Regions from separate parts of the Aestuariirhabdus haliotis genome, predicted to be linked through region 3. Evidence: predicted binding sites of a transcription regulator. Region 3 holds the regulator's gene; each other region holds the start of a gene.
What was found. Region 3 encodes sigma-54, which starts transcription at its own class of promoters, with help from an activator protein. Its sites were predicted from a motif close to TGGCACNNNNNTTGCTNT; they were not measured.
Positions count from the first base shown of each region.

Region 1 (6,227 bases), on a different contig from region 3:
TTTATACCAAATTGCTGCAACATATTTTTAAAGGTTTGAATGGTAAATGGTGTCTGGCTGGTTTTATCACCACTACCATCCAAGCCTGTCACCAGACCATAACCCACCAACTGATTACTTCGCACACCAGAAATCGAAGCCAGATCCTTAATTCGTTCAGCCTGCACTGAACCCGCCATCAGTAAAAGAAACAGAACCAGAAGATATCGCTGAACTACTTTCATTGTCATTGCTCCACTCTTCCTAAAAAGGAAATGCCGGACTATTGAAGAGTTTGGTTAACCAACCCGCCTCATTCGAATCTGCCAGGCTTCCGGTTCCAGCGTAACTAATTCTTGCATCTGCAATTTTTTGCGATGACACCATGTTATCGGTATCAACATCATCGGGGCGTACCAAGCCCGATATTCGAACGTACTCGTCCCCCTGATTAAGGGTGAGCCATTTTTCGCCGCGAATTTTCAGCAAGCCATTGGGTAACACTTCCGACACCGTGACCGTTATATTGCCGCGAAGACTGTTACTCTGACTACTTTCAGATTCCCCTTCATGCTCTCGAGTGGCGTCCAGGGTGGCAGCCACATCAAAACCAAACACATCTTTAAAGGTTTTACCAAACGCAGTTGGTTCACTAATAGACGCCGTTGTTTCTTTACTGAAGTCGGTATCGGCTTTCTTATTCGCCTGTGTCGATTCATCCAGCTGTACCGTGATGATATCGCCGACCCGGTAAGCCTTGCGATCGTCGTACAGTGAGAAGCCAAAACCCTCCTGGTAGAGAGAACCGCCATTAAATTCCGAGGCAATGGGCTGGGCAGGATAGGTCGGCGCAAATGCCGGATCATTTGGCAAAGCCGTAGGCGTCATGCAACCACCCAAAGAAAAGAAGCTCAGCAATAAAAGCAATCTGATTTTCATAGCAACATCGCCTCTTTAGCCTCGATTAAAGGTTCTGAGTCACGAACTGCAGCATACTGTCAGCAGTCGAAATCACTTTGGAATTCATTTCGTAAGCACGCTGGGTGGTGATCATATTCACCAGCTCTTCCACCACGTTTACGTTTGAATTTTCCAACGTACTCTGTTGAATTCGCCCTAACCCATCTTCACCGGGGACACCTTCTCGAGGCGCTCCGCTGGACCCGGTTTCGAGGAACAGGTTATTACCAATGGCTTGCAAGCCCGCTGGATTAATAAAATCCACGACCTGAATTTGCCCCAGTTCCTGGGGAGCCGGATCGCCCGGTGTGGTCACGGTGACAATGCCATCTTCACCTACTGTGTACGTGAGAGCATCTTCGGGAACGGTAATTCCGGGTTCTAGCGGATGACCGTTAACATTGACCACATCACCGTCCTCATTAAGGTGAAACTGGCCATTTCGGGTGTAGGCGATCGTGCCGTCGGGCGTCAAAATCTGGAAAAAGCCTCGACCGTTGATTGCCATATCCAGTGGCTGATCGGTTGTTTGCAAACTGCCTGAAGTAAATATTTTCTGAGTACCGGCTACACGAACACCCGTACCCAATTGCAACCCGGATGGCAAGGTGGTGTCCTGGGACGATTGCCCACCGGGCTGTCGTTGGATCTGATAGAGCAGATCTTCAAATTCCGCCCGATCCTTCTTGAAACCTACCGTGCTGACGTTAGCCAGATTATTCGCAATGGTATTGAGCTGCATATCCTGTGCGCTCAGTCCCGTTTTACTTACCCACAATGCCGGTTGCATGTTTTTCTCCCCACAGGGCTTCCGCCCTGCCTCACTTCAGTCCGCAAACTAGGTTGCTCAGTTATTGTCAAAAATCCGTCAGCTATGCAGACACTCCCTAGCTCTGCAAGAGTCGTTCCACTGATTTCTGATTTTCTTCCGCGGTGCTCATCATCTTCACCTGCACCTGAAACTGCTTCGCCAAACTCATCATCGAAATCATCTCGGAGACCGGATTAACGTTACTGGCCTCGAGAAATCCGGGCTCAAGAGTCACGTTCACATCGGGCACCACAGCGTCTTCATCTTTGATTCTGAATAAGCCATCGCTACCCTTCTCCAGGCGATTCAGATCGGGATTGACCAATAAAATTCGATCAACCTCCGCCAGAGCCTCTGGATTTTCTCCAGCACCTCGAATGGTAATGGTGCCGTCAGGAGCAATATCCATCTTATCGAATTCCGGTAATACAATCGGGCCACCATCACCGATAATGGTCAGGTTTTCCGAATTACGCAGGATGCCATCGGGATCGATGTTCAAATCACCGGTTCGGGTATAGACCGTTTCACCCTCTGCTGTTTGCGCCGTTATCCAGCCGTCTCCCCTCAAGGCCACATCCAAATCACGACCCGTCGATATCATGGTGCCCTGATTAAAGTTGGTACCTGGGTTTTCGGTCATGGCATAGGCTCGGGTCGGATGAGTCTCCCCCCAGACAGGCATCGACCGCGCCTGCTCGAAATCATTCTTAAATCCCGTCGTGTTGGCATTGGCCAGGTTGTTGGCATGAATAGTCTGCCCCAACATATTCTGCTTTGCGCCACTCATGGAAATAAATAATGCTCTGTCCATTGCTCTGTAACCCTGTAGGGAGCGGCAATCATTTGCTGCTCAAATTGTCTTACCTATAGAAAAAGCAAAGGCTATGCCCATTTACCCATAAAGCTCAAAATAAAACGTAACCTATTGTTTTTATTAAATTAAAATAAACAGAAAACCCAAACCAATCGAGTTTCAAGATTGAATTAATACCTAGGACGGCAAGGGTTTACCGCAACATTTATAGGGTATTGCCACACCCAATAGTGATAAGTATCCAGGCCACCTGCAGCAATAGGACAAAAAAACGCGACACCGCCAAAACGATGTCGCGCTTAATGACTACTGACCGAAGATGCAGGCTTAAATATTCAAAATGGTCTGGGTAACCGCATCGGAGGTTTCAATGGTTTTGGCATTGGCCTGATAGTTTCTCTGGGCAATAATCAGGTTCACCAACTCGTCAGAAAGTTCCACGTTAGAGGCCTCCAAAGCCCCTGCCTGCAATGCACCCAGGGTACCAGAACGTGGTGTGCCTATTACCTGATTACCAGATTCAAACGATTCGGCCCATTCCGTCTTGCCTAACGGACTCAAGCCCTCAGTATTGGCAAAATTGGCAAACACCACCTGCCCCTGAATACGACTTTGTCCATTAGTGTATCGAGCAAACAGGATGCCTTCGTCAGACACTTCAAGTCCTGCCAGTTGCCCGGTGCTGAAACCATCCTGACTAACACTCGTCACAGCAAAGGCACTGGAAAACTGGGTACTACCAGTCAAATCCAGATTATAACCGGTGGGTGAAACGGCTCCGTTCTGTGTACCGGTACTGTCACGTGGCTCCCAGCCAGCGAGCACCACTGGCGTGCCGGGTGCAGGTGCGGTCAACTGACCGGCTGCATCAAAGGTTAAAGCCTGCGTGAAAGGAGTAAATACGTTGGCCGCAGGGTTATCCGGTGGTGGGGTACCATCGGGCAAAGTACCATCAAAGTCCCGACCATCAATCAGAATATGCATATCCCAGGTATTAGCACCTGTTTTGACGAAGTACTGAGTCTGGATATGGGAATTACCCAGTGAATCGTAAACATTGACCGAGGTCGCCGAGTTGTAGGTTGCAGGATCCGTAGGGTCAAATGGAGCGATCGCAGGTACCACATCGCTGGAGTTAAGATTCAGTGTCTGAAGGACCGTACCTGTGGCTTGTGGGGATTGGTTGGTAGTATCTACCTGAAGATCGGTTAACACACCGGTTAATATTTGGCCGGTATTGTCAGCCGCATAGCCCTGCAAGTTTTTGCCAAAGTTATTGACGATAAACCCTTCTTTATCAGTGCCGAAATAGCCGGCACGGGTATACGTGGTTTCGCCGTTGTTATCCAACACAAAAAAACCATCTCCGTTAATCGCCATATCCAGACTGTTGCTGGTAAAAGTAATGCTGCCCTGAGTAAATTGCTGCCCAATATTAGCCAATAACACACCACTACCGGTCGCATTATCTGCTGTCCCCAAGGTTGATGCAGCGTACACATCTGCAAATTCCGCCCGCGATGATTTAAAGCCGATGGTGCTGGCATTGGCAATGTTGTTACCAGTCACCTCCAGCTCATTGCCGGCGGCACGGATACCACTCAAACCGATATTAAACGCCATGATTTATTCTCCTGATCGCTCGCGAGCGAATTACTCTTTGATCATCTGTACATCAGATAGCAACACTGAGCCCATGCCATCCAGATTCAATATAACGTCCCCGGTCCCAGCGGCACCGAGCGTAATGCTGTTAACATGTGCCGGTAACACGGTAGGCACTTGTTGGGATTTTCCGTCGATAGCAGCCTTAGCCTCGAATCGATACTCACCGGACGGCATAACATTGCCGTCGGCATCCTTGCCATCCCATTTAAATTCGATGTTACCCTTCTCTTTTGTGCCCAACGGAATCTGCTTCACCAGATCCCCCTGAGGGCTGTAAACATTGATGGTCAAATCTGGCGTGGAGGCAGGCAGCACCACTAGCCCTTCGGTTCCCCGGCCCGTTTCCACCTGGGTATTTTCCATGCCCAGCATAACGGTTCGGCCAACCAACGATGATGCTTGTAATGCCTGGCTCGATTGCATACCCGCGACAAAGTCCTGCATCGAGGTGTTCAGTTGTTCGACACCTTCGACCGTACTGAATTGCGCCAACTGGGCAATGAACTCACCATTTTCCTGGGGTTCCAACGGATTTTGGTTATTCATCTGAGCAACCAATAATTCCAGAAATTCATTTTTTCCCAGCTCATCATCCTTCTTCTGGTTCTCCTGCGAATTGGCAATGGAGTACTTATCCAGAGCGGATGTGCCTGTGGCTGCGGCTGCCGTGCTTAGTGTCATAGCGCTCTCCTTACTGTCCCAGGGTGAGGACCTTTTGCATCATGGTTTTAGCCGTATTCAAAACATCGACATTGGTTTGAAATGATCGCGATGCCGAGATCATGTCCGCCATCTGCTCCACGACATTCACGTTGGGGTAAAATACATAGCCATCTTCGTCAGCCATAGGGTGATTGGGGTCATAGCGCGCTTCCAGTTCTTGCTGGCTCTCGACCACGCCCAATACCCGAACACCCTGACCGACTTCCTTTGGCTGATCATCGAACAGCGAACCTTCCTGCTGAGCTTCGTTCAAGGCGTGGGCAAACACCGGGTAGCGTGCTCGATAGGTTTCATCAATGCTGCTACTGACTGTCTCTGCATTAGCAATGTTGCTGGATGTGGCGTTAAGACGAATGGACTGGGCACTCATGCCCGACCCGGCAATTGAAAAAACATTATTAAGCGACATGACTATTGTCCTTTTATGGCTGTACTTAAGCCTTTGAACTTGGAATTTAGAAAAGTGAAGCTGCTTTCAAAAGCGATCTTGTTCTGAGTGAACTCGGTGATTTCTCGCTGGGAATCGACGGTATTACCATCAACAGAAGGTTGGCTTGGCACCCGATATAACAGCTCAGTATCAGCCGTTTCATCAATAAAGCCGGATACATGCTGTTGATGAGTTCGGCTTAACTTTTGCTGCCCTTCTGTATCTTGCACTCCCTCTTGCTGCTTCATCACTGAGGCAAAATCAACATCACGAGCTTTAAACCCCGGGGTGTCTGCATTGGCAAGATTATTGGCCAGCACCTCGGCTCTTTGAGCCCGAAACTCAAGCGCTTGAGGGTGGATACCTAATGCCCTGTCAAAACTGATCGCCATGCTATGCCTCTATTCTGAAATCATTTTCGTCAGAAAGTTAATAGCAAGGCACATGCCAGAAATTTTTTTCCTTTATATTCAACAAGTTAGAATAAAAGCAACTAATCAGGGATGCCAAAGCGGCAATCTCTTTCCTCACAAGAGGCAACTCGGCTTCGCTTGTTGCCGCTTGCCATGCAGTGCTCGGCACTATCTGCCCAAGGAGCTCTATCAACTGGAATAAACAGGCAGGCGCACAGGCCCAGGATCGTCAAGAATCAGGTAAATGAAGGGCATGGAAAGATTGTAAACCTCAAAGGCTGAATAGCCTTTGAGGTTTTAATTATTTAGCGATATACATTATGCCTGGGCGGCACTGAACCATTTCATAAAGGTGAGATAAACCATTGAGCGCCTCAGAAGCACCAAGAAACAGGTAACCTCCAGGTTTCAGGCTGGCATGGATGC
Region 1 covers NZ_JAKSDZ010000002.1:277,404-283,630, forward strand. The annotation lists gene MIB40_RS03155 (flagellar basal body P-ring protein FlgI) at 1-230, opposite strand, end outside; gene flgH (flagellar basal body L-ring protein FlgH) at 244-918, opposite strand; gene flgG (flagellar basal-body rod protein FlgG) at 944-1,729, opposite strand; gene MIB40_RS03170 (flagellar basal body rod protein FlgF) at 1,827-2,564, opposite strand; gene flgE (flagellar hook protein FlgE) at 2,895-4,190, opposite strand; gene MIB40_RS03180 (flagellar hook assembly protein FlgD) at 4,221-4,916, opposite strand; gene flgC (flagellar basal body rod protein FlgC) at 4,927-5,367, opposite strand; gene flgB (flagellar basal body rod protein FlgB) at 5,370-5,780, opposite strand; gene MIB40_RS03195 (CheR family methyltransferase) at 6,103-6,227, opposite strand, start outside.
Region 1: the regulator sigma-54 is predicted to act here: its motif matches at 2,626-2,643, upstream of MIB40_RS03170 (flagellar basal body rod protein FlgF).

Region 2 (6,227 bases), on a different contig from region 3:
GGCAAGCCCTTTACCCTGAGCGAGCAGCTGGGTGAAAAAGGCCTGCTGGTCGCCTTTATCTGCAACCATTGCCCCTATGTTCAACGCATTGCTGAGCGTCTGGCGGCCGATACTCAGTTGCTGATGGAAGAGGGGATTAACGTACTGGCGATCATGTCCAACGACTATCGGTCGTACCCGGCCGATGCCCCCGACAAGATGCGCGCCTTTGCCCGTCAGCAGGGTTTCAGCTTCCCCTATCTGGTGGATGAAGATCAATCCGTCGGTAAAGCTTTTGGCGCGGTTTGTACGCCGGATTTCTTCGGCTTCAATCGCTCGGGTGAGTTGCAGTACCGAGGCCGGTTGGACGATGCCCGCATGGGAGAAGCCTCGGAGCGAGTGCCCGAATTGCTCAATGCCATGCGCCTGATAGCGGCCACCGGCCAGGGTCCCAAGGAGCAGATCGCCAGTATGGGGTGTTCTATTAAATGGAGCATCTAGCCTGAAAGCACTCAGCCATCCCCCTTTCATGCTGACCGAAGAGATTTCGTTATTGCCAGGGCCATCGGCCAGGGATGGCCGATTGAGTGCCGTTGAGCGGGAGCGAATGGGCACGACCTGAGCAATAAAGGAATCTCGTAGGGAACCGCGCAGCGGGCAGCATGTGGGCCGCCCGGGATTCTTAAGGGCTGGGCGGTTCCAGCCCTTGAGGGACCAGCCGGGGTCCTTCCCGGCAATCTATTCGACAATAAATCAGATACTTTGAGCCTGTGTTCAAAACGCATTGCGGACTCGAAATATTATCCCGTTACTATATTTGTGCTTTTTTAATAATCCAATTAGATCATCGGTCGGGACGCACCCCGACGAGTGCCTTATGGGGAAGGGCTGTCTTCCCCTTAAGAATCCCCCCAGCCCCACTCTCTTTGTCGCTTCACGATTCACTCCAGCAAATTAGCGCTGTCAGGGTCGTAACCAGCCGCGTCCTGCGTCGGGTTACTCAAATGTCCGTCCATGGCACTTTCTTGGCAAGAAGGCCCCGGCATCGATAATTTACTTCCGTCAAAGAGAGAAGGGGGGTTTGCATCAAAGCTCTTTGTCTACTCGATCCATCCCCCTTTCATGCTGACCGAAGCGATTTCGTTATTGCCAGGGCCATCGGCCAGGGATGGCCGATTGAGTGCCGTTGAGCGGGAGCGAATGGGCACGACCTGAGCAAAAAAGGAATCTCGTAGGGAACCGCGCAGCGGGCAGTATGTGGGGCCGCCGGGATATGATGAACATGGATGTTCGAATGCCGAGAGGCCAGGGATGGCCCAGAGCGGCCGGGCTGGGCGGTTCCAGCCCTTGAGGGACCAGCCGGGGTCCTTCCCGGCAATTATAAAAGCCAATTGGATTGTGATTACTCGGAATAACCTGAGGTAATCAAAACAGCCGAAAATAAAACCACTTAGACGGACAACACCGCCGCACAGATACTGGGCTTGGGGTTATCACCGCAATAGAGATCGAACCGGGCGGCATCCTGCGCTTGGTTTTGTTGGATCTGCACCGAGCTGTCGAGATACACCGGGCCTTTAAAGATCACATCCACCTGGGTTTTCTTACCGCTTTCAATAGCAATCTGGCTGCGCTCAATGGCCTGGGCCAGAACGCCAAAACCATGGGCGATATCCCGTTTAAAACCAAACAGCTTGGCCAGCGTGGCCGACATATGAATGGGGTTGTAGTCGCCGGTAATGCGGGCGTATTGTTTGCCACGATTGGCCGGGATCGACCAGGACGCGATCTCTTCGGCGCTGTCCAGGCTGGCCAGGTCAAAGCTTTGCTGCGGGCTGGGGTTCTCCTTGCCACCAAAGCGTCCGGCCATAAAGTAGATGGTGGTTTCTTCCCACACCGTTTCGCCCTGTACCCTGACCTGCGTCGTGAAATCAAACTCGACGCCTTTTTCCACCAGGCGCGTGTCGCCCATCTCGCTGCTCAAACTGAGGACTTCATGCTTGCCAATGGGGCGGTGCTGAAGAATACGGTTTTTTAAATGCACGGCGCCTAACAGGCGAATCGGAAAGGCTTTGTGCGTCAGCATATGCATATGCATGGCCCCCGCAATCACGTGGGGGTAAAGCACTGGCAGATGATCGGTGGCGGCAAGCCCTAACAGGTTCAGATAATTATCAAGCGCATTGGGGTCGATGTGCAGGTCGTTCCAGGCGGCGCTAATGCTCGGCAAACCGGTGGCGGCATTAAAGCCTTTGCGGGGCAGCAGCAGGGCTTTCAGCATGGCGGGGGCGATCGCGGGTTTGGTATCGAAACTTAGCGTGACATCGGACATTGGGGGTTCCATTAGGGCAGGTGGTTATCCCGGAAGGGGAGATTGAAAGGGCGATAGTATAAAAGGCAATCGGCAGCGGTGATAGCCGTGCGCTGAAGTGAGTGCGTGCTTAATGGGTGCGCGCCCGTTATCGGAGCAGTGCTGTTGCGCTTCGCACCGTTGTGGCGCGTTGATGTTTGTCGGATTTTGTCGGGTGTTTGTTAACCTATTGATAATTAAGCTTAAAACTGATTTTTTTGAGGTTGGGCATAGCTCTTGCTATGAGACAGTATCATTTGGACCAGCGCAGTACCTGCCCTCGAAGGCAGGACTGAAGAGAACAAAAACAACATCTGGCGGTAAGCAAATGACCCACACTTTAATGCTCAATGAGGAAATATCATGGCTTATTTAGTTCCATCCGAATTTGTCACCAAGATGGTAGATGCCGGTGAATCCAAAGTTCATATGTCGACCCGCGATACCTTGATTCGGGCCTTTATGGCCGGTGCTATTCTGGCCCTGGCGGCGGCGTTTGCGATTACCGTTGCGGTAAAAACCGGCGTATTTTTAATCGGTGCCATTTTATTCCCGGTGGGCTTTTGCATGCTCTACCTGATGGGCTTCGACCTGTTGACCGGGGTGTTTGTCTTAACGCCTCTGGCCTGGCTCGACGGTCGTCCGGGGGTGACCATCAAAAGCATTTTGCGCAACTGGTGGCTGGTGTTTATCGGTAATTTCGGTGGTGCCATCACCGTTGCCGTGATGATGGCATTTGTCTTTACCATGGGCTTTAACACAGACCCGGGTGCGGTTGGTGCCAAGATCGCCACGGTCGGTGAAGCGCGTACCCTGGGTTATGCCGAGTTTGGTGCCGCCGGTTGGGCGACCATTTTCCTGCGCGGCATGCTGTGCAACTGGATGGTCTCCATGGGGGTTGTTGGTGCGATGATCTCGACCACCGTCAGCGGCAAGGTGATGGCGATGTGGATGCCGATCATGCTGTTCTTCTTTATGGGCTTCGAACACTCCATCGTTAATATGTTCCTGTTCCCATCTGGCATCATCATGGGTGGTGAGTTCTCCATCATGGACTACCTGATCTGGAATGAAATTCCTACTGTGCTGGGTAACCTGGTGGGTGGTTTGGCCTTCACTGGCCTGACGCTTTACACCACTCACGTTCGCACCGTGGGTAAGCGCGTAGCTGCCTGATGGCATATCGGGCTCAAACGCAGTCGACGTTTGCGCCCGGTTGTTGTGAATTTGAGCAAGGCCCCGATGATCCCCTTGTTGGGGCTTTGTTCAGATTCATGCCGCACAACCTGAAGCCATTAATGGTTATCGAATAATGCCGGGGTAGTGATCGACTTATGAGTAGTCAGCTGAAAGTCTCTGTGGGGCAGTATTCCGATAAAGGGCGCAAGGCCAGCAATCAGGATTTCTACGGTTTTTGTATTCCCACCGAACCCCAGCTCAGTTTGAAAGGGGTTGCTGTGGCCATGGCCGACGGTATCAGCAGCAGCCAGGTGAGTCATATTGCCAGCGAAACCGCGGTAAAAAGTTTTCTTGATGATTATTTCTGTACCTCCGAGGCCTGGTCGGTAAAACAGTCGGTACAGCGCGTGTTATCCGCGACCAATTCCTGGCTGCATTCGCAAACCCTGAACAGCGAATTTCGTTTCGACAAGGATCGGGGCTATGTCAGCACCCTGAGTGCCATGGTGATCAAATCCAACCGGGCACATATTTTTCATGTCGGCGATACTCGAGTTTATCGTCTACAGGACAAGGCACTGGAGCAACTCACCAAAGACCACCGGCTTTGGGTGTCCCAGGAGCAAAGTTATCTGAGTCGAGCCATGGGGATTGAATCCCAACTGGAGCTTGACCACCAATCAGTAGCCGTTGATAGCGGCGATATTTTTATTCTGGCCACCGACGGTGTTTACGAATTCGTCGATGCCGAATTTATGATCCGCAGTATTCATGAGCAGCAGGATGAGCTTGATGCCGCCGCGCGGTTGATTGTCGACGAGGCCTTTAAGCAGGGCAGCGGTGATAATCTGAGTTTGCAAATTGTCCAGGTCAATGAACTGCCGCAGGCCGATGCCAATGCTATTCAGCATCAAATGGAAGCGCTGCCTTTTGCGCCGATTCTGGAGGCCAGAGCCAGTTTCGATGGCTATAAGATTGTACGGGAAGTGCATGCAACCAGTCGCAGTCATGTCTATCTGGCGCTGGATGAAAGCACCGATACTCAAGTGATTCTGAAAACCCCCTCAATCGATTTGCGCACCGATTCTGATTACCTGGAGCGTTTCTTGATGGAGGAGTGGGTGGCGCGTCGGGTGAACAGTGCTCACGTGTTAAAAGCCGGGCCGCAACATCGCAAGCGAAATTATCTCTATACGGTGATGGAGTACATCGAAGGCCAGACCCTGGCGCAGTGGTTGATTGATAACCCCAAACCCGAGTTGGAAACCGTTCGGGACATTATCGATCAGGTGGCCAAAGGATTGTTGGCGCTGCATCGTAAAGAGATTCTGTATCAGGACTTGAAACCCGACAACATCATGATCGATAAAACCGGTACGGTGAAGATTATCGACTTTGGTTCGGCGCGCGTCGCGGGCGTGGTTGAGGCTTCCCCCATGGCGCAGCAACAGGCGATGTTGGGCACGGCATTTTATACCGCGCCCGAATATTTTCTGGGCGATCTGGGCACCTATTCATCGGATATCTATTCATTGGCGGTGTTGGCCTATCACATGCTGTGCGGAAAGTTTCCCTATGGCACCAGGGTTTCCCAGGCCAGAACCGTGGCGGCACAACGACGGCTAAATTATCAATCGGTACTGGATGAGGAGCGGGAAATTCCTGCCTGGGTCGATGAGACCTTGAAGAAAGCCGTCAGTCCTTTTCCGGAAAAACGTTATGACACTTTATCCGAATTTCTAACGGATCTGCGTCAACCAAACCAGGCCTTTATCAATAAAACGCGGCCTCCATTGATCGACCGGAATCCGGTGCTGTTTTGGCAGGGCATGTCGGTGGTGTTGGCGGCAGTGATTGTGTTTTTGCTCAGCCGCTAGCAAGAGATGATCTTGCCGGCGTTATTAGATCCCAAGTGTGTTATCCATTTATCGAACAAGAGGAAAACTCTATGATCAGTCATCGTGATGAAGTCACTCAAATGATTCTGGCTGCCAAGGTCACTAAAGGCATCAAGTGGAAGGATGTGGCGGCTGAGATCGGTCTGTCCAAAGAGTGGACGACGGCGGCTTGCCTGGGACAGATGGCGCTTGATAAAAGTCAGGCGGAACTTGTCGGGCGTTTGTTCGACCTGCCCGATGAGGCCGTGGCCTGGTTGCAAATTGCCCCCTATAAAGGCTCGTTACCCACGGCGGTGCCGACCGATCCACTGATCTATCGCTGGTATGAGCTGGTCAATGTCTATGGCACCACCATCAAGGAGTTGATTCATGAAGAGTTTGGTGACGGCATTATGAGCGCCATCGATTTTTCCATGGATATTCAGCGCGAAGCGGATCCCAAAGGCGATCGTGTCAATGTGGTGATGTCGGGTAAGTTTCTGCCGTATAAAACCTATTGATCGGGTGCTTGATGACAATGTCGAATGACGCATGTCATGCTCCTTTGCTGAAAAAATTGGAGTAACGCTGTTTGATGCGTCTGAAACCCCGGCAGCACGTTATCTAAATCGGTCAGAGTTGCCTTAGCTAAAACAGCGTCACCTTATAAGAGTTGGTCGAGTTTTAAGCCCGCCTGTTGATGGAGATCGACAGGCGGGCTTTTTTTATTCTCGGTTTTTGCCTACCCTTTGGAAACGAATTAACCAGCGAGTTTCCATGGCATTGCTTTCATTTAAGTTTCAAACGGGTTTAACGGCCAGGGCTTTTGGTTGCCGATGTCT
Region 2 covers NZ_JAKSDZ010000006.1:64,022-70,248, reverse strand. The annotation lists gene MIB40_RS06740 (thioredoxin family protein) at 1-480, shown strand, start outside; gene MIB40_RS06735 (MaoC family dehydratase) at 1,430-2,311, opposite strand; gene MIB40_RS06730 (formate/nitrite transporter family protein) at 2,693-3,505, shown strand; gene MIB40_RS06725 (bifunctional protein-serine/threonine kinase/phosphatase) at 3,664-5,385, shown strand; gene cynS (cyanase) at 5,457-5,906, shown strand.
Region 2: the regulator sigma-54 is predicted to act here: its motif matches at 2,556-2,573, upstream of MIB40_RS06730 (formate/nitrite transporter family protein).

Region 3 (6,227 bases):
TACAGGCAGCGAGCCACCTGTCCATTGACTGAATTAGTGGAAGTATATCAGCTGGTAAGTGACAGGTCTGTGACCTGAGGGATTCAGTCAATCGGCGCGATAGCGATGGTGTAGAGTTCGCTGCCATCTTTTGCGTGGCGAAGATTGTTACGATAGCTGGCATTGTCCAGCCGTCCCGCCAGTTCTTGCAGGATAGCCAAATGTTCGTTGGTAGCTTCGTTGGGTACCACAAGGGCGAAAATAAGATCCACCGGATTGCCATCCATAGCATCAAAATCGATGCCATCGGAGAGTTTTAATAGGGCTCCCATGGGTGCGGTGCAGGATTCGAGTCGGCAGTGGGGTATGGCGATACCCTTGCCAAAACCGGTGCTGCCGAGTCGTTCACGCTCGATCAAGCCATTAAAAAGATTATCCGCCGAGATTTCCGGAGCGCCCTGGGCAATGGTTTCCGCCAGGGTTTCGAGTACGCGTTTTTTGCTGCCGCCTTCCGCAGCACAAAGGCTGCGGTCGGGGCTTAGGAGGGTTGTCAGGTTCATGGAGAATATTAACGAGAGAGGTTCTTTTCCTTGTGTTTCATCAGCTGACGATCCAGTTTGTCGGCCAGCATGTCGATGGCGGCATACATATCGTCATGGACAGCAGTGGCGTGGATGTCAGCACCGCGAACATGGAGGTTGGCCTCTGCTTTTTGCCCTTCTTTTTCTATGCTCAGGGTGACGTTGACGCTGGTGATGGTGTCGAAATGTCTTTCCAGACGGTCAACCTTGGTTGCTACATACTCACGCAAAGCTTCTGTTACATCGACATGATGTCCACTGATGTTGATTTGCATGCGTCTCTCTCCTAGATGGGTTTTTCGTGATACTGAACCGACACCATGTCGTGCTCAGCTGTGTGCCTCTGTTTCGATCATATCCGAGACTCGATATTTCTATGTTGCTATTAATCAATATAACCTATACCAGACGTTTTCTTTCGTTTGATGGAGGAATGGACAGGGATTCTCGATACTTGGCGATGGTGCGGCGGGCTACCTGAATTCCTTGCTCGGCAAGCAGACCGGCTATTTTACTATCGCTCAATGGTTTTTTTGGGTTCTCGGCGGCAACCAGTTTCTTGATAATCGCACGAATGGCGGTGGAGGAGCATTCCCCACCACTGGCCGTGCTGACATGGCTGGAGAAGAAATACTTCAGCTCAAAGATGCCCCTTGGGGTGTGCATGTATTTTTGCGTTGTGACCCGGGATATGGTCGATTCATGCATGCTGACGGCTTCCGCAATATCATGCAGAACCAACGGTTTCATGGCTTCTTCGCCATAATCCAGAAAGCCGCGTTGGTGTTCGACAATCTGGGTGGCGACTTTCATCAGGGTCTCATTGCGACTTTGCAGGCTTTTAAGGAACCAGCGGGCTTCCTGCAGGTGGTTTTTCAAGTAGGTGTTGTCGGCGCTGTTATCGGCTCGCTTGACGAGGGAGGCGTAGCCCGAGTTAATCCGTACACGGGGCATGGCATCCGAGTTGAGTTCAACAATCCAGCGCTCGTTGACCTTTCTGACCGTTACATCGGGAATGACATATTCGGGCTCGCTGCTTTCGATACTGGCTCCAGGCTTGGGGTTCAGGGTCTGGATCAGCTCGATTGCCGCTTTGAGTTCGGGTTCTTTGAGGCGTGCTTTGCGCATCAGTTGAGCATAGTCATGGTTGCCCAAAAGGTGGATATGTTTTTCAACCACCAGAGCGGCCGGTTTCAGGTGGGGAGTGTCGCTCGGAAGTTGGGCCAGCTGGATCAGCAGACATTCGCTCAGGGAGCGCGAAGCGACCCCTACAGGATCGAACTGCTGTATCCGGCGAAGTACGGCTTCGATCTCATCAAGCTCAATCTCCAGATCGGCATCGATGCTGTCGAGCAGCTCCTCGCAGCTGCAGCCAAGGTAACCATCCTCTTCAAGAGCGTCGATGATAGTGATCGCAATGGCACGATCGGTATCGCTCATTGGAGTCAGGTTAAGCTGCCATTCGAGATGGGATTGCAGTGAATCCACCGTGCTGGCACGCGCCGCTGGATTGTAGTCATCGTTGTCCGATGGGGCTGAAGAAGCAGGTAAGCTCGATTGATAGACATCGTCCCAGGCAGAATCTACTGGCAGATCATTGGGGATGTTGTCCTGCCAGTCGTCGGAAAGAACCTCGTTCTCGTTATTGGCGCTCTCGCTGCTCTGTTGTTCCTGCTGGCGTTGCTCACCTTCATTGAGAGCGGTTGATTCGGCTTTAATATCGAATTCCGTACCGTCACGGGCTTCATCTTGCTTTGAGCTGGGTTCTTCCAGGCCGTCTTCGGCCTCGAGCATAGGGTTAGATTCGAGGGCTTGCTGAATCTCCTGTTGAAGATCCAGGGTAGAGAGCTGCAGAAGTTTTATGGCTTGTTGCAGCTGAGGCGTCATCGTCAGCTGCTGGCCCATTTTCAGGACTAGGGATGGTTTCATAGATAATACAATGTCCGGTCCATATACTGCCTACTCCTCGCATGGGTTACCCCGGTAGCCTCTTGCACCGGCAAAAATCTTGCATGGCGTCTATTATAGAGCCGAAGTACTCCGAATGCCTATATTCGAAACTGGTGTCCGAGATAAACGTCTTTCACCTTTTGGTTACTCAGAATGGCTTGGGCATCGCCCTCTGCAATGATTTTGCCTTCGCTGACAATGTAGGCGAGCTCGCAGATATCGAGGGTTTCGCGCACGTTATGGTCGGTAATCAGAACCCCGATACCTTTGTCACGTAAATGACGGACGACATCCTTGATGTCATTGACAGAGATAGGATCTACCCCGGCAAAGGGTTCGTCGAGCAAAATAAAAGCGGGTTCAGTCGCCAGTGCCCGAGCAATTTCGACCCGGCGTCGTTCACCACCGGACAGACTGATGCCTTTGCTATCTCGAAGGTGAGAGATATGAAACTCGTTGAGCAACTCCTCCAGTTTGGCCAGGCGTTGCTTGCGATTGAGGTCCTTGCGGGTTTCTAAGATCGACAGAATATTTTCGGTGACAGTCAGCTTGCGGAAGATTGAGGCTTCCTGAGTCAGGTAACCTATGCCTTTGCGGGCCCGACCGTGCATGGGCAGACGCGTGATATCTTCGCCGTCCATCAGGATTTGGCCGTTGTCCGACTGAACCAGGCCAACAATCATATAAAAGCTGGTCGTCTTGCCGGCGCCATTGGGTCCCAGCAACCCTACAATCTGATTGCTGTTGATGCTGATCGAAATGTCTTCGACGACGTGCCGGCCACGATAACTCTTTGCCAGGTGAAGTGCTTTCAGGGTTGCCATAGATCGCTTACTGCTTGCTCTTGGGTTGAATGACCATCTCGACACGGTTCTTTCCGGTGCGACTGGTGGCACCCTGGGCGTTGACCGCCTGGGTTTTCATATTGTAATGAATGACATCGCCGGTAAAGGAGTTGCCCTCCTGAAACAGTTTGGCGTTCTTGATCAGCTTGACTTTGTCTTTGGCGATGGCGTAATCGATGGTATTGCCATAGGCCTTGATAATCTCTTTATCGACAGCCGGTTTTTCCTGGTAATGAGCTGGTGTGCCTTCCGCTACCATGCGAGTCACCGCACCCGCCTTGGTGTAGATGGTGACTTTATCGCCGGTAATATGAATCGAGCCCTGGTCCATGGTGACACTGCCTGTGTAGATGGCTCGTCCGGCTCCTTCGTCGATATCGGCCTTGTCCGCTTTAATGCGAATCGGTTGTTCCTGGTCTTCTGGCAGGGCTTGTGCGCCCGTGCTGGCCAGAAGGGTAGAGAATAAGAGAACAAGTAAGGGTTTAGTGGTGCTCATAGATGCCTCTGACGTTCGATTGTAATTGAACGCGGTCCTGGTTGAGGTGGGCCTTCATTCCCACAGCATGAGTGATCCCTTCGGGAGAGGTAATAACGACCGGTCGATTGGTTTCGGCCAGTTGTTGTTCAGAATATAGAGTGATGAAATCGGTATCAAGGCGGCCTGTTTCCAGGCCTTCTCTGGATAGCATGGTCATGCTGACATCGTCCCAGAGTTCCAGGTCTTCGTTGCCAGGTAACAGTTTTCCCGAGCGCGCACTGATGAGGCGTTCACCCATGTCGCGTATCAAAATAACACGGGGTTCACGAATCATGGTCGTATCGTTGTGGGGGAAGTGGTTTACTCGTTCAGCTTTGAGGCGATGATCGGGTTTACCCAGTTCGTTAAATCGGGTCACCTGGGCATTATCCAGGTAGAAGTCCACTTCCTGGCGCTCACGAGGGTCGATATTGGGCGGTGCGAGTGTCTGGCGAAGTGGTGTGTTCTCGTAAAGATACAAGCCGGCGTAGGCAAATAACACTCCACATAACAACGTAACCAGGACAGCTCTAATCATGAATCACTCACAGGTAACTATCGAGGGCACTTTGTAACTTACCCTGAGCGGCAAGCAGGGCGTCGCAAAATTCACGGGCTGCGCCCTGACCACCTGAGGATTGGGTCACGGCGATGGCGTGTTGCTTTACAAAGCTGTGGGCATTGGCCACGGCGGCGCCCAGGGCTACGTGACGGATGGCCGCGAGGTCGGGCAGATCGTCGCCCAGGTACGCCACCTGATGCAGCTCCAGCTGAAGGCTGGGCAGAAGTTCTTTCAGGGCGATCAGTTTGTCTTCGCGACCCTGAACCAGGTGTGAGATGCCCAGGTTTTTTGCGCGCCGGGCAACCAGTTGCGAGGTGCGGCCGGTGATAATAGCCGTTTCAATACCGGCGCGTTGCAGCATCTTGATTCCCTGCCCATCGAGGGTGGAGAACGCTTTGAGCTCCTCGCCGTTTTCGCTGAACAACAGTTGGCCGTTGGTGAGTACGCCATCGACATCAAAAACAGCCAGACGAACCTGTTTGGCTTTTTCTTCGTACTGACTGAACATCAAACGACTCCTGCCTTTAACAGATCGTGCATGTTAAGCGCCCCGACAGGTTTGTCGTTATCATCGATGACAATCAGGCCGTTGATTTTGCTTTCTTCCATGATATGGACCGCTTCAGCGGCCAGCATACCAAGGGTGATGGTTTTGCAGTGCCGGGTCATGACGTCATCGATGGAGGTCGTCGCCATGTTGAGTTCGTGATCCAGCGAGCGACGCAAGTCACCGTCGGTAAAGACGCCGCTCAGGGTTCCTGCAGCGGATACAATCGCGGTCATTCCCAAACCTTTTTGAGTCATCACCAGCAGGGCGTCTCGCAGCAATGTGTTTTCATTGACAATGGGGAGGCGTTCGCCGCTGTGCATGATGTCGTCCACTTTTAACAGCAGGCGGCGACCCAAAGAGCCGCCCGGGTGGGAAAAAGCAAAGTCTTCGGCGCTAAAACCTCGGTGTTCCAGCAGGGCGATGGCCAGGGCATCCCCCATCACCAGAGTTACGGTAGTGCTGGATGTTGGTGCCAGGTTGAGCGGGCAGGCCTCTTCTTTAACGCTGGTATCAAGGTTGACGTTGGCCGCTTGAGCTAAGGCAGAGTCGGGGTTACCTGTCATGCTAATCATGGGTACCCCAAGCCGTTTGAGTAGGGGGATCAGGGTGACCATCTCGCCAGTGTTACCGGAATTGGACAGGGTGATAACCACATCATCGGCGGTAATCATGCCCATGTCACCGTGGCTTGCTTCTCCTGGGTGAACGAAGAATGCGGGGCTGCCGGTGCTGGCCAGGGTGGCAGCTATTTTAGTGCCAATATGGCCGGATTTTCCCATTCCTACCACGACGATGCGCCCGCGGCAGTTGATCAATAGTTCGCAAGCTTGCTCAAAGTCGGCATCGATTCGCTGTTCTAGCTGGGCTATGGCTTCCTGTTCCATGCGTACGGTACGCAGGCCGGAGGCTTTGAAGCTATTGGGTTGGGTCATTAGGCTACCAGGCTATTCAAACAAAGGAAGATACTGTTACAAGGTCAAATACAAGGCGACATAATACGCGCTATAACCGGCAAATAGAATGCTACCGCTGAGTCGTCCTATGCCGCCATTTCGCAGCGCAAGCCAGGCCATCACCGCTAGCAGTAGGGTAAGCCCCAGCATGCTGGCGTAGTCGCGATATAATATTTCGCTAGTAAAAGCGGTAGGGGCAATCAGGCCGGGTACAGAGAGCACGGCCAGCAAATTAAAGATGTTGGACCCCACCACGTTACCCAGGGCAATGTCGTGGTGCTTCTTAAGGG
Region 3 covers NZ_JAKSDZ010000008.1:20,677-26,903, forward strand. The annotation lists gene ptsN (PTS IIA-like nitrogen regulatory protein PtsN) at 84-539, opposite strand; gene hpf (ribosome hibernation-promoting factor, HPF/YfiA family) at 548-835, opposite strand; gene MIB40_RS07810 (RNA polymerase factor sigma-54) at 960-2,489, opposite strand; gene lptB (LPS export ABC transporter ATP-binding protein) at 2,609-3,334, opposite strand; gene lptA (lipopolysaccharide transport periplasmic protein LptA) at 3,342-3,851, opposite strand; gene lptC (LPS export ABC transporter periplasmic protein LptC) at 3,838-4,410, opposite strand; gene MIB40_RS07830 (KdsC family phosphatase) at 4,418-4,942, opposite strand; gene MIB40_RS07835 (KpsF/GutQ family sugar-phosphate isomerase) at 4,942-5,916, opposite strand; gene MIB40_RS07840 (calcium/sodium antiporter) at 5,953-6,227, opposite strand, start outside.